Regions from separate parts of the Streptomyces sp. NPDC002623 genome, predicted to be linked through region 3. Evidence: riboswitches for the same ligand, from Rfam matches in the RefSeq annotation. Region 3 holds a riboswitch; each other region holds the start of a gene.

Region 1 (4,434 bases), on a different contig from region 3:
CATCGTGCCGTGCGCGGCGAGGGTCACGCGCTCGTGGTTGAGCTGGTTGGTGATCAGCCGCCAGCCCTGGTTCTCGGGACCGACCCGCCGGGAGACCGGGACCCGGACGTTCTCGTAGTAGCTGGCGGTGGTGTCGTGCGAGGCGAGGGTGCGGATGACCGTGCAGGAGTAGCCGGGGTCGGCGGTCGGCACCAGGAGCATGGTGATGCCCTTGTGCGGCGGGGCCTCGGGGTCGGTGCGCACGGCGAGCCAGACCCAGTCCGCGGTGTCGCCGTTGGTCGTCCAGATCTTCTGCCCGTTGACCACGTACTCGTCGCCTTCGCGTACCGCACGGGTCTTGAGGGCGGCGAGGTCGGTGCCGGCGTCGGGCTCGCTGTAGCCGATGGCGAAGTCGATCTCACCGGCGAGGATCTTCGGCAGGAAGTCGGCCTTCTGCTCGTCCGTGCCGTACCGCATGATCGTCGGGCCCACGGTGTTGAGCGCCATCAGCGGCAGCGGCACGCCGGCCTGGGCGGCCTCGTCGAAGAAGACGAACTGCTCGATGGGCGTGAGGCCCCGGCCGCCGTACTCCTTCGGCCAGCCGACGCCGAGCCAGCCGTCCGCGCCCAACTGGCGGATGGTCTTGCGGTAGAAGCGTTTCGCGGCGACCGGGTCGATGTGCCGGGCGTAGGCGTTGGCCGGCACCAACTCGGCGAAGTAGGCGCGCAGTTCGGTGCGCAGCCGCAGCTGCTCGGGCGTGTGGTCGAGGTGCACGGCGCCTCCTGGCTTCCCAAGGCCGGTGTCCGGACGGTCCTGACGGCGCACACGGTAGAACGTGTTCCAGAAATTGGGAATGGGGAGCGCAACGCCAGAAGGGCCCCGGAGCAGAAGCGCTCCCGGGGCCCTTCGACCGTGCGGCGATCAGTGAGGTACCGGAGTCGGCTGGGCCGTCACCGCCGGCTTCCTGGCGGCCTCGGGAGCCAGCAGGCGCTCCGCGAGCACCCCGAAGACCAGCCCGAAGGCGGTCCACAGGGCCGCCTGCACGGCGAGGGCGGCGAGCCGGTACTGCCACAGCAGAGTCGCAGGGAAGTCCGCCGGAGCCTCGTTGAACGACGGCAGGAAGGCGTACGCCAGGCCCACGACGAGGACGAAGAACCCGCCCGCCGCCAGCGTGGCGTTCCAGTTGCCCAGGCGCGGCGCGAGACGCCTGCCCAGGACGACGGCGCCGACCGCCAGCAGCACACTGAGCACGACCATCAGGAAGTACAGCGTGGTGCGCTGGTTCAGCGTGTCGGGATCCCCGACGGCCGGCGGGTTGGCGGGGTACTTCAGGAACGGGACGACATACACCGAGACCAGCCCGGCGCCCGCCAGGAGCAGCGCGCTCGCGCGCGGCCCGAAGCGGCCGATGCGGCCGAGCGCGAAGCAGTACGCGAGGGCCGCGATGCCGCCGAAGGCGACCCCGTAGACGAGGACGCCGGTGGACAGGCCCGCGGTGGACTGCAGGGTGCGGCTGACGAGTTCCTCGCCGCCGTGCTCGTGGGCGTGCGTCTCCTCGAAGGCGATCGCCTCGTCGACGCGCGGTTCGCCCAGGAAGTAGGCGACGAAGAGGGCCACCAGGCCCGCGGCAAGTCCCGCGAGCATGCCACGGACCAGGAGGTTTCTGACAGTTGCGGAGTTCATGAGCGGATACGCTTCCTCTTCGCTGTCAGTGGCAGGGGAAGCCGAGCAGGTGGCGGGCGTCGTGCACCCACTCGTGGACGCCCTCGCCGGACACCACGGACGTGGCGCCCTGTTCGGCGCCGACGAAGTACAGCAGGACCAACATCAGGATGCCGAAGAAGACCGCCCACGGGACGATCGCCCCGATCGGCAGCTTCTCGGGGAGGGCGGTAGGGGTAGCGCTCGGCTGGACGGCGGACTGCGCCATGGCAGGACCTCCTGGGGGAACTCGCGTCCCGGCTCGGTGGTGCACAGGACGACGGTGCGGGTCTGACTCACCCGGCCCGCACCTGAGATGGGGGCCCGGCACACAGTGGCGCGACCGTGCCGGGCTTCCACCGGCTTCCGCTTGTCCGTCGTCGATGTCGATTTCGTCGAGGACCGTACCGCGAAAGTGCAGATCCGGCCAAGGGCGCACGGACGGGGTACGGGAGCGGGACCGCCGGCCCGTCCGGCAGGATGACCTCCGATGACGGGTGCGGAACTGCGGGCGCGGCCCGGTCGCGCGGGGCCGGAGGCCGCCGAACACCGGCGGGTCGAGGGCGTGTTGTCGGCCCGCGCCGCCCACCGGGCCACGACGGACCCGCGGCTGCCCGCCCGGGTTCCGACACGGCCGGCGCCCGTCCCGGTCATGTGCCGGATGCCGCACGGGACACGAGAGAAAGGCGTCGCATGACGAGCAGGCTGGTCCTGGTCTCCCCCGCGCTCACCGCCGCCCTGCGCGAGGCGCGGTTCGACGACGGCGGTCCGCTCGACGACGTCGGGCGGCGGCGGGCCCGGGCGGCCGCCGGGACGCTGCCGACGGCCGAGCGCGTCTGGACGTCGCCCACCGTGCGCTGCCGCGAGACGGCCGTCGCACTGGGCCTCGACGCGGTGGACGCGCCCGGGCTGGCGGCGCTGGACGCGGGCCGCTGGCGGGGCGAGGCGCTGGCGGACGTGGGGGCTCGGGAGCCGGACGCGCTGGCCGCGTGGCTCACGGACCCCACGGCCGCGCCGCACGGCGGGGAGTCGGTGCGGGCGGTGTGCGAACGGGTGGCCGCCTGGCTCGACACGGCCGCGCTGCAGCCGGGGCGGACCGTGGCCGTCGCCGAGCCCGAGGTCGTCCGGGCCGCGGTGGTACGGGCGCTGGGAGCGCCGGAGTCGGCGTTCTGGCGCACTGACGTGCCGCCGCTGACGGCCGTGGAGCTCAGCGGCCGGTCGGGGCGCTGGAACGTACGGATGGGCAGCCCGCTCTGAGACGTCCGCCGTGAGTCGCCCCTGCGAGGTGTCCGCCGCGAGGGCGCCTGCGCGCGGTCTCAGCCCAGCGTGGCGAGAAAGTCCGTGCAGGTCGCGGCGCAGGCGCGGCAGGCGGCCGCGCCCTCCTCGGCTCCCGGATGCTTGTCGAAGACATGGGCGCACTCCAGGCAGACGGTCCGGCACCACTCCAGCTGGGCGCGGATGCCGGCCTCGTCCATCCGGTTGTCCTCGGACAGCACCCGGCAGGTCGCGTCGCACACCTCCGCGCACATGATGCCCTTGCGTCGCACGAGTTCGTCTCGTTCGGTCCCCTCCGGGTCCACGAGGCTCGCCCGCAGCGCACAGGTTCGCGCACATTCGGTGCACGCCTGCGCGCAGGCGAAGCGGTCCTCCAGGAATCGGAAGAGTTCCTGTTGGGATGTCGTCGAAGTCACCCCCGGCGGGTAGCCGGTAGGAGCGGCGCCAAACCCGCCCGGCAGCAGCGACGTCTGCCGGACGCCATGCGTGAGGTTCCGTCGACGGGGAGTCACGTCTCCGGACTGGTCCCGGAATGGCGGGTTCATGACCCGTTACGGGGGTATTCGGCTGATATGACTACCGCAAGCATGCAGCTGGCCGCCGCGAGCGGCCTGCTCAGTCTCGTGATGTTCGTCGTCGGCATGGCCGTGCTGGCCGTGCTGGCCGGCGGCTTCTGGCTGGGCGCGCGTGTCAAGTCGCGTGAGCCGGACCGGCCGCGCCCCGAGGAGCAACCGCAGCTGCCGCCGGGCGGCGCGGTGCGTGAGATCCGCGAGAACCGCGAGCCCGACGAGGTTCCTCGGACCCCGAAGGGGGGCCGCCCCCTCACCCCGTACGAACTGAGCAACATGCAGACCCGGGCGAGCACGGACCAGAAACGCCCGCGCTGGAGCCGCGGCAGCAGCGGCTCGTTCGGCGGCGGCGGCCTGGGAGCCCACTGATCACCGGGCTCCCCCTCGCCCGCGCCGGTCAGGCGCCGACGTAGGCCGCCAGGTGCTCCCCGGTGAGGGTGGGACGGGCGGCGACGAGGTCGGCAGGCGTGCCCTCGAAGACTATCTTTCCGCCGTCGTGGCCGGCGCCGGGGCCGAGGTCGATGATCCAGTCGGCGTGCGCCATGACGGCCTGGTGGTGCTCGACGACGATGACGGACTTGCCGGAGTCGACGAGCCGGTCCAGCAGGCCGAGCAGTTGTTCGACGTCGGCGAGATGGAGACCGGCGGTCGGCTCGTCGAGGACGTAGACGCCGCCCTTGTCGCCCATGTGGACGGCCAGCTTGAGCCGCTGCCGCTCGCCGCCGGACAGGGTGGTGAGCGGCTGGCCGAGGGTCAGGTAGCCGAGCCCGACGTCGGCGAGCCGGTCGAGGACGCGGTGCGCGGCCGGGGTGGCGGCCTCGCCGGCGGCGAAGAACTCCTCGGCCTCGCTCACCGACATCGCCAGCACCTCGCTGATGTCCCGGCCGCCCAGGCGGTATTCGAGGACGGC
Region 2 (4,434 bases), on a different contig from region 3:
GCCGTCGCCCGGTGATCTACACGACGACCCACTGGTGGAACCTCTGCACGGGCGGCAGCAGCGCCTTCGCCGCGGATCACGCCCTGTGGATCGCCCGTTACCGGTCCGCCGACGCGGGCGCCCTGCCGGCCGGATGGTCGGCGTGGACCTTTTGGCAGTACGCCGACAGCGGCAGCCTGCCGGGTGACCAGAATCTCTTCAACGGCTCCGCCGACCGGCTGCAGAGCTTCGCGCAAGGGGACTAGCCGTGCGGCGTCTGTGCCGCCGGCGGCACAGGGAAGAAACGGAGCCCCGCCCCTGCCCTACTGGACACCACCAAGCCCCCTCCAGTTCACCTTCCGTTCATTCAGGTTACTTACGTTCAACCGGCCGATTACTTCGAACGAATGCCTGGGTAAATGGAAAGCTTCTCGCTGATCCTCGCGATTGTGGTCGTAACCGCACTTGCGTTCGATTTCACGAACGGTTTCCACGACACCGCCAACGCGATGGCCACGACCATCTCGACCGGTGCACTCAGACCCAAGGTCGCGGTGGCCATGTCCGCCGTGCTCAACCTCGTCGGCGCGTTCCTCTCCGTGGAGGTCGCCAACACGATCTCCAAGGGGCTCGTCGACGAGACCGGCATCCGGCCCGAGGTCATCTTCGCCGCCCTGGTCGGCGCCATCCTCTGGAACCTGCTGACCTGGCTGGTGGGCCTGCCCTCCAGCTCCTCGCACGCCCTCATGGGCGGCCTGATCGGCGCCACCATCGCCTCGGCCGGCATGGGCGCGGTGCACGGCGACGCCCTGGTCACCAAGGTCCTGATCCCGGCGATCGCGGCCCCGATCGTCGCGGGCATCGCGGCGTTTCTGGCGACCCGCCTCTCCTACACCCTCGGCAAGAAGGCCGACGGCAAGGCCGCGGCGAAGGGCTACCGCGCCGGCCAGATCGCCTCGGCCGGCCTGGTCTCGCTCGCCCACGGCACGAACGACGCGCAGAAGACGATGGGCATCATCACCCTCGCCCTCGTGGCCGGCGGCGCCGTGGCCCCCGACTCGGACCCGCCCACCTGGGTCATCCTCTCCGCGGGCCTCGCCATCGCGCTCGGCACCTACCTCGGCGGCTGGCGCATCATCCGCACCATGGGCAAGGGCCTGACCGACCTCCAGCCACAGCAGGGCTTCGCCGCCCAGACCAGCGCGGCCACGGTCATCCTGGCCTCCTCCCACCTCGGCTTCTCCCTCTCCACCACCCACTCGGTCTCCGGTGCGGTGATGGGCGCGGGGCTCGGCCGCAAGGGCGGAGTGGTCCGCTGGTCGACGGCGACGCGGATGTTCGTCGCGTGGGGCCTGACGCTGCCGGCGGCGGCCCTGGTGGGTGCGCTGGCCGAGTCCGTGACCGACCTGGGCGACTGGGGCACCGCGGTGGTCGCGATCTTCCTGGTGGCCTCCAGCGCGGCGATCTGGAAGATCTCGCGGCGCGAGGTCATCGACGCCTCGAACGTCAACGGGACGGAGGAGCCGGCGGCGATCCCGACGGCGGCCCCGGTCGCCGACAGCCTGACGGCCACCATCCCGTCCCCCGCCGCCACCGCCTCCGCCACCGCCACGGCCACCGAGCCCACGGCCCCGGCCGTCTGAGCCCGCGCACCCGGTACGAAGGAAGAGAAACAGCATGAAGATCGACTGGGCGGCCCTGGGCTCCGTCTTCGGCGTCAGCCTCGTGGTCACCGTGGGCCTGGTGGCTCTGTTCACCCTGGGCGTCATGGGTCTGTCGCGGCAGGAACGCGCAACGGCGGAGGGCGGCTCGGCCACCCTCGCGGTGACGGGCGCGTACGCGTGCTTCGTCGCCTGCGCGGCCGCGGTGGCCTACGGGATCTCGCTGATCGTGGTCTGACGCCCGGCCGACGGCACTCACCGCCCTGTGCGGCTCTCGCGAGGAGCCGCACGGGGCGGTCCGTTTTTTCCTCCGGGAGCCGTGCGCGAGTGACGGCCGTCGTGGCAGCGGTGTGGGGTTCTGCACACTCTCCCTGTGCAGGTCAACGGCAAGTTGACGGCCGTTCCGGGCCCGTGGTGGACTGCCGGAGCCATCAACGGCGGTAGGAGAGGAAGCCGGTGCGAATCCGGCGCGGTCCCGCCACTGTCACCGGGGTAGTAAGCCCCCGGGAGCCAGGAACTCTCCCCGCCGGTCTAGTCGAACCAGGGCGCGGACACCCTGAGTGAGGACATATCGCCATGCTCGCTGGGCCGTTGAGGTACCGCACCGGTTCGCTGCCCGACCCCACGGCCGGCTGAGCCCGTGCGTGCCGATCGCGTCTTCGCGTACGGCGCCGCCGCCGGCCTCCTCGGCGATCTGATCCTCGGCGATCCCCGCCGGGGGCATCCGGTCGCCGCGTTCGGGCGGGCCGCGGGTGGCGTGGAGCGGGTGTTGTGGCGGGACCATCGGGGGTGGGGCGCTCTGCACACCCTCGTGTGCGCCGGGAGCGCCGTCGCGTTGGGGGCTGCCGTCTCGCGCGGCGGACGGTCCTCCACCGCCGTCTCCGTCGTCCTCACCTCCGCCGCCACCTGGGCCGTCGTCGGGGGCTCCTCCCTCGTCCGCGAGGCGCGGGGCATCGGGCGGGCCCTCGAAGCGGGTGACGTCGACGCCGCGCGGGAGCGGCTGCCGCATCTGTGCGGGCGGGATCCGCAGTCGCTGGACGCGGACGGGATCGCCCGGGCCGTGGTGGAGTCCGTCGCCGAGAACACCTCCGACGCCGTCGTGGGGGCGCTGGTGTGGGGGGCCGTCGGCGGGGTGCCGGGGCTGGTCGGGTTCCGGGCCGTCAACACCCTGGACGCCATGGTCGGGCACCGGTCGCCGAGATATCTGCGCTTCGGGTGGGCCTCCGCTCGGCTCGACGACCTGGCCGGGTGGCCGGGGGCTCGGCTGACCGCTGTGCTCGCCGCCGTGGCCGGGGGCGATCCGCGCGGGGCCGTTCGGGCCTGGCGGGCGGACGCGGGCAGGCATCCCAGTCCCAATGCCGGACCCGTCGAGGCGTCGTTCGCCGGGGCGCTCGGCGTGCGGCTGGGCGGGACCCTGTCGTACGGCGGCCGGGTCGAGCACCGGCCCGTGCTCAACGGGGCGGCCGGGCGGCCCGTCGTCGCCCGGGACATCGAACGGGCCGCGCGGCTCTCCCGCCGGGTCGGTCTGCTCGCGCTCGGCGTGACCGTCGCCGCGCGCACCCTCGCCACGACGGTGAACGCGAAAGCGAAGGGGCGTACTTCATGACGGGCGGCGGTCTTCTGGTGGCCGGCACGACCTCCGATGCCGGCAAGAGTGTCGTCACGGCCGGGATCTGCCGGTGGCTGGTGCGGCAGGGGGTGAAGGTCGCGCCCTTCAAGGCCCAGAACATGTCCCTGAACTCGTTCGTGACCAAGGAAGGCGCCGAGATCGGGCGGGCGCAGGCCATGCAGGCCCAGGCCTGCCGGGTCGAGCCGACCGCGCTCATGAATCCCGTGCTGCTGAAGCCGGGCGGCGAGCAGAGCAGTCAGGTCGTGCTGCTCGGGAAGCCCGTCGGGGAGCTCAGTGCCCGTGGGTATCACGGGGGGCGGCAGCAGAAACTCCTGGGAACCGTTCTCGACTGTCTCGCCGAGTTGCGGGGCACGTATGACGCGGTGATCTGTGAGGGGGCCGGCTCTCCCGCCGAGATCAATCTTCGGCGGACCGACATCGTCAACATGGGGATCGCCCGGAATGCCGGGCTTCCCGTCCTCGTCGTCGGTGACATCGATCGTGGCGGGGTCTTCGCGTCCTTCTTCGGGACCGTCGCGCTTCTGTCCCCCGAGGATCAGGCGCTCGTCGCCGGATTCCTCGTCAACAAGTTCCGCGGCGACGTCTCCCTGTTGGAGCCGGGGCTCGACATGCTGCTCGGGCTCACCGGGCGGCGGACCTACGGGGTGCTGCCGTTCCGGCACGGGCTCGGGATCGACGAGGAGGACGGACTGCGCGTTTCGCTGCGCGGCACCGTGCGTGAGTCGAACACCGCCCCGCCCGTCGGCGAGGACGTGCTGCGGGTCGCCGTCTGCGCGATACCGCTCATGTCCAACTTCACCGACGTGGACGCGCTCGCCGCCGAACCCGGTGTCGTCGTGCGGTTCGTGGACCGGCCGGAGGAGCTCGCCGACGCCGATCTCGTCGTCGTGCCCGGCACCCGGGGCACGGTCCGGGCCCTGGAGTGGCTGCACGAGCGCGGGCTGGCCGCGGCCCTGCTGCGCCGGGCGGCGGAGGGCCGGCCGATCCTCGGGATCTGCGGCGGCTTCCAGATCCTCGGCGAGCGCATCGAGGACGACGTCGAGAGCCGCCGGGGCCGGGTCGACGGACTCGGACTGCTGCCCGTCCGGGTGCGGTTCGCCCGGGAGAAGACCCTCACCAGGCCGGTGGGCGAAGCCCTCGGCGAGACGGTCGACGGCTACGAGA
Region 3 (4,434 bases):
AGGGCATTGCGGCAGGCCAGGACGGCGGGATGTCCGCTGCGGCCGCGGCGTACGACGGTGAAGACGCGGCGTGCGCGCTGCCCGCGGGGAAGCTGCCGCAGCGGGACGGTCGGGTGCTTGCCGCTCCAGACGAGGTCGGGCAGGAAGGCGGCGGGCTCCATCACCCAGGGGCGGTCCGCGAGCGCGCCCACGCGGCGACCGAGTACGTCGGCCTCGCCTCGCTGGACCGCCTGACCGACATCCTCACCCGCACGATCGCCGACTTCTGCTCCTGAGCCCTCGGCCGGACCCGAGTGGGGGCCGGGGCGCTCGTGGCGCCCCGGCTCTCGGGACGGTCGGTCAGGACGCGGTCAGCTCGCCGCGGACCGTGCGGGCGGCGGCGACGAGGTTCTCCAGCGAGGTGCGGGTCTCGGGCCAGGCGCGGGTCTTCAGGCCGCAGTCGGGGTTGACCCACAGCCGTTCGGCGGGGATGGCCTCGAGGCCGGTGCGCAGCAGTTCGGCCGCCTCCTGCACGCTCGGGACGCGCGGGGAGTGGATGTCGTAGACGCCGGGGCCGGCCTCGCGGGGGTAGCCGTGGGCGGCGAGTTCGCGGGCGACCTGCATGTGGGAACGGGCGGCCTCCAGGCTGATGACGTCGGCGTCGAGGTCGTCGATGGCCTGGACGACGTCGCCGAACTCGGCGTAGCACATATGGGTGTGGATCTGGGTGTCCGGACGGACGCCGCTCGTCGTCAGCCGGAACGCCTCCGTCGCCCACGCGAGGTAGGCGGGGTGGTCGGAGGCGCGCAGCGGCAGCGTCTCGCGCAGGGCGGGCTCGTCGACCTGGATGACCGAAGTGCCCGCCGTCTCAAGGTCGTTCACCTCGTCGCGCAGGGCGAGGGCGACCTGGCGGGCGGTGTCGCCGAGGGGCTGGTCGTCGCGGACGAAGGACCAGGCGAGCATGGTGACCGGGCCGGTGAGCATGCCCTTGACCGGGCGTGGGGTGAGGGACTGGGCGTAGGTCGTCCAGCGCACGGTCATCGGCTCGGGGCGGGAGACGTCGCCCGCCAGGATCGGCGGGCGGACGTAGCGGGTGCCGTAGGACTGCACCCAGCCGTGCTGGGTGGCGAGGTAGCCGGTGAGCTGCTCGGCGAAGTACTGGACCATGTCGTTGCGTTCGGCCTCGCCGTGCACCAGGACGTCCAGGCCGGTCTTCTCCTGGAAGGCGATCACCTCCTGGATCTCGGCCCTGATCCGCTCCTCGTAGCCGGCCGTGTCGATCCGGCCGGCCCGCAGGTCCGCGCGGGCGGTGCGCAGTTCGCCGGTCTGCGGGAAGGAGCCGATGGTGGTGGTCGGCAGGAGCGGCAGGCCGAGGTGGGTGCGCTGGGCCGCGGCCCGTTCGGCGTAGGGCTGGGAGCGGCGGGCGTCAGCATCGGTGACGGCCTCGGCGCGGGCCCGGACGGCAGGGTCGTGGGTGACGGGGGAGTTCACGCGGGAGGCCAGATCGGACCGGTTCGCGGTCAGTTCCGCCGAGATGGAACCGGTGCCGTGGGTCAGCCCCTTGGCGAGGGTGACGATCTCGGCGGTCTTCTGCTTCGCGAAGGCGAGCCAGCGCAGGATCTGCGGGTCGACGTCCCGTTCGGCGGCCGTGTCGAGGGGGACGTGCAGCAGGGAGCAGGAGGCGGCCACGTCGACCCGGTCGGCCAGGCCGAGCAGGGTGCCGAGCAGGGCGAGGGATTTCGACAGGTCGTTGATCCAGATGTTGCGGCCGTTGACGACACCGGCGATCAGACGCTTGCCGGGCAGCCCGCCCACGGCTGCCAGCGCGTCGAGGTTGGCTGCGGCGGTGTCGGTGAAGTCCAGGGCGAGCCCTTCGACGGGAGCCTTGGCCAGGACGGGCAGGGCCTCGCCCAGCCGGTCGAAGTAGGAGGCGATCAGCAGCTTGGGCCGGTCGGTGAGGGCCCCGAGGTCGCGGCAGGCGCGGGCGGCGGCGTTGAGCTCGGCCGGGGTGCGGTCCTGGACGAGGGCGGGCTCGTCGAGTTGCACCCATTCCGCGCCCGCCGCCCGCAGGTCGGCGAGGACCTCGGCGTACACCGGGAGCAGACGGTCCAGCAGGGTCAGCGGGTCGAAGTCCGCCGCCACGCCGGGGGCAGGCTTGGCCAGCAGCAGATAGGTGACCGGGCCGACCAGGACGGGACGGGCGGTGAGCCCGAGGGCAAGGGCTTCGCCCAGCTCGGCGACCTGCTTGGTGGAGTCGGTCGTGAAGACCGTGTCCGGGCCCAACTCGGGGACGAGGTAGTGGTAGTTGGTGTCGAACCACTTGGTCATCTCCAGCGGCGCGACGTCCTGGGTACCGCGCGCCATGGCGAAGTAGCCGTCCAGGGCGTCCGCATCGACGGCCGCCCGGTGGCGGTCGGGGATCGCGCCGACCATGACGGTGGTGTCCAGGACGTGGTCGTAGTACGAGAAGTCGCCGGTGGGCGCCTCGTGGATGCCGGCCTCGGCGATCTGCCGCCAGTTGTCGGCACGCAGTTCGGCGGCGGCGGTCCGGAGGGCGTCGGCGGTGACGCGGCCCTTCCAGTAGCCCTCGATGGCTTTCTTCAGTTCCCGGTTCGGGCCCTGGCGGGGGTAGCCGTACACGGTGGCCCGTGCTGCCGCGGCTGCGGGCTTGGTGGTCACGGAGATCTCCTTCGCGAGATGAATCCCTGAGATCCCGGGGACGGGACGCGAGCGCGAAGGGGTGACGAACCGGACGGAGACCGACTGCGCAAGGTACGGCGCGGTCGTCCGCCTGGTAGGTACGCCGACCCGCCCACGAGGTCACCGGGATGTCCGCACACGAGTGGTTCGGGTGCGGGCAGTTGGCAGGTCTTCGGACTCGCGGGCACGTCTGTGTCGTACGAAGTCGTACGAGACACCTACTGGCCGTCGCTTCCCAGGCCCTGCGTGGACCCAGTGCGTATGACGGCGGTCGTTCCCGCTCACCGCTGCGGGGCAGTCCCGGATTCCCACCGGGTTCCCTCTTGCGACGCATCCCGCCTGGCGGACGGGGCGAACCAGCTGCACCAGCCACCGTACGGCGACCGTCAGGGATGCGGCCCGTGGTGTCCGGCATTCGGATGGTGGCGTGGGCCACATGGCGGACGCGTGTGGAACGGATCGGGGGAGGGAAACGCGCCCCCGCGTCTCCCTCCGCCCGGGTTGCCCGGCCCTGGTCGTACGGCCGACAGCAGTGAAGAACCGGGGCGACTCGCGGGCCGGAGCGGGGGCCGGGGCCGGGGGCGCGGACGCGTCGGCGTCACGCCTCCTGCGGGCTCGCCGCCAGGCGGACGGCGGCGTCGACCCGCGTGTCCAGCACCGGCGACGCGTCGGGCCAGCCTACGTACCGCACGCACAGCTCCTGGCGACCCGTCTCCACCGACACCACGCCCGGCGGCAGATCCAGTCGGCGTATCTCCCGGCGGTGCAGTCGGGTCGGCGGCCGCTCCTCGGTGAGGCGGACCAGGATCGCCGTGTACCAGCTGTTTCCGCCCTCGAGGCCGTCGTCGACGATGGAGCAGGCGATGCCCACCTCGACGCCGTCCCGGTGCACCACGGCCAGCACTTCGCCGCGGAAGAGCGGGCTCGCGGGGAGCTTCCACTGCTCCCCGTCGGTGGTGAGCGCGGCCAAGTCTGTTTCGCAACGCCCTCCGTTGCGGCCCGCCCAGGCGGTCAGCATCGCGCGGCTGCGCGCCTGCCGCTCCGCGTCACGCCGTACCTCGGCCAATGTCATGGCGGAGATCGCGACCCCGAGCACGACCGTGAAAGCCACCACGAGCAGGATCACCTGCCACGGGAATCCCCAGATGAGCCCGCCGACGAGGAGGAGCGCCGACCCGCCTCCTGCGATGGCCACACCCATGATGAGAGCTTCCCGCTCATCGTCCAAAAGGGGCATGTACCTCAGTAGACCACCGCTTGCCGCCAATTGCCCCACCCGGTCAGTAAAGTGGCCGTGACTCAGAGGTAGTTGACGAGTCGTCAGCTCGCGGAATCCGGAGAGACCGGCGGATCCTCGGCAACTCCGCCCGCCGCCGGTGGCGACGGCCGTCTGGGCATCGGCTGTCTCCGGGGGCATCGGGTGCGCGGCGGCGGTCGGGCTCTCAGTGGGTTCCGGGCTGGATGAGCTTGTAGAAGAGGCGGGCGCCGGCCCGTCGGGCGGACTGGCGCAGCCGCACGGGGAGCGGCCGGGCCGGCGCCGGCCCGGCCGGCTTCGTGGCCAGGCGGGGGAAGAGAGCTTCGGCGTTGGTGCGGTTGACGGCTGTCAGCGTGTGGGGGTCCACGCCGCTGTCCAGTCCGTTGGCGAAGTACTGGGAGGCAGGGGTGGGGGCGAAGGGCCAGTCGCTGCCGAACAGGACGTGTCCGGGGCGGGTGAAGGCGAGCAGGGTGGGCAGGGCGGCGGGGCTGGCGGAGAGA

What was found. Region 3 has a riboswitch for cobalamin ahead of metE (5-methyltetrahydropteroyltriglutamate--homocysteine S-methyltransferase). Riboswitches for the same ligand answer to the same signal wherever they lie in the genome.
Region 1: linked by a shared signal. The riboswitch ahead of ACWD4O_RS38425 (CbtB domain-containing protein) and the one ahead of metE (5-methyltetrahydropteroyltriglutamate--homocysteine S-methyltransferase) in region 3 are both predicted to bind cobalamin.
Region 2: linked by a shared signal. The riboswitch ahead of ACWD4O_RS29535 (cobalamin biosynthesis protein) and the one ahead of metE (5-methyltetrahydropteroyltriglutamate--homocysteine S-methyltransferase) in region 3 are both predicted to bind cobalamin.

Annotation. Positions count from the first base shown of each region.
Region 1 covers NZ_JBSFWB010000032.1:66,663-71,096, forward strand. Annotated here, with positions in the region: gene ACWD4O_RS38415 (acyl-CoA dehydrogenase family protein) at 1-753, opposite strand, end outside; gene ACWD4O_RS38420 (CbtA family protein) at 901-1,662, opposite strand; gene ACWD4O_RS38425 (CbtB domain-containing protein) at 1,688-1,909, opposite strand; cobalamin riboswitch at 1,946-2,102, opposite strand; gene ACWD4O_RS38430 (histidine phosphatase family protein) at 2,374-2,937, shown strand; gene ACWD4O_RS38435 (ferredoxin) at 2,997-3,371, opposite strand; gene ACWD4O_RS38440 (DUF6479 family protein) at 3,528-3,893, shown strand; gene ACWD4O_RS38445 (ATP-binding cassette domain-containing protein) at 3,922-4,434, opposite strand, start outside.
Region 2 covers NZ_JBSFWB010000018.1:64,703-69,136, forward strand. Annotated here, with positions in the region: gene ACWD4O_RS29520 (lysozyme) at 1-245, shown strand, start outside; gene ACWD4O_RS29525 (anion permease) at 399-1,622, shown strand; gene ACWD4O_RS29530 (hypothetical protein) at 1,657-1,878, shown strand; cobalamin riboswitch at 2,039-2,179, shown strand; gene ACWD4O_RS29535 (cobalamin biosynthesis protein) at 2,281-3,246, shown strand; gene ACWD4O_RS29540 (cobyric acid synthase) at 3,243-4,434, shown strand, end outside.
Region 3 covers NZ_JBSFWB010000056.1:24,064-28,497, forward strand. Annotated here, with positions in the region: gene ACWD4O_RS45375 (hypothetical protein) at 30-275, shown strand; gene metE (5-methyltetrahydropteroyltriglutamate--homocysteine S-methyltransferase) at 340-2,658, opposite strand; cobalamin riboswitch at 2,826-3,055, opposite strand; gene ACWD4O_RS45385 (hypothetical protein) at 3,278-3,874, opposite strand; gene ACWD4O_RS45390 (amidohydrolase family protein) at 4,122-4,434, opposite strand, start outside.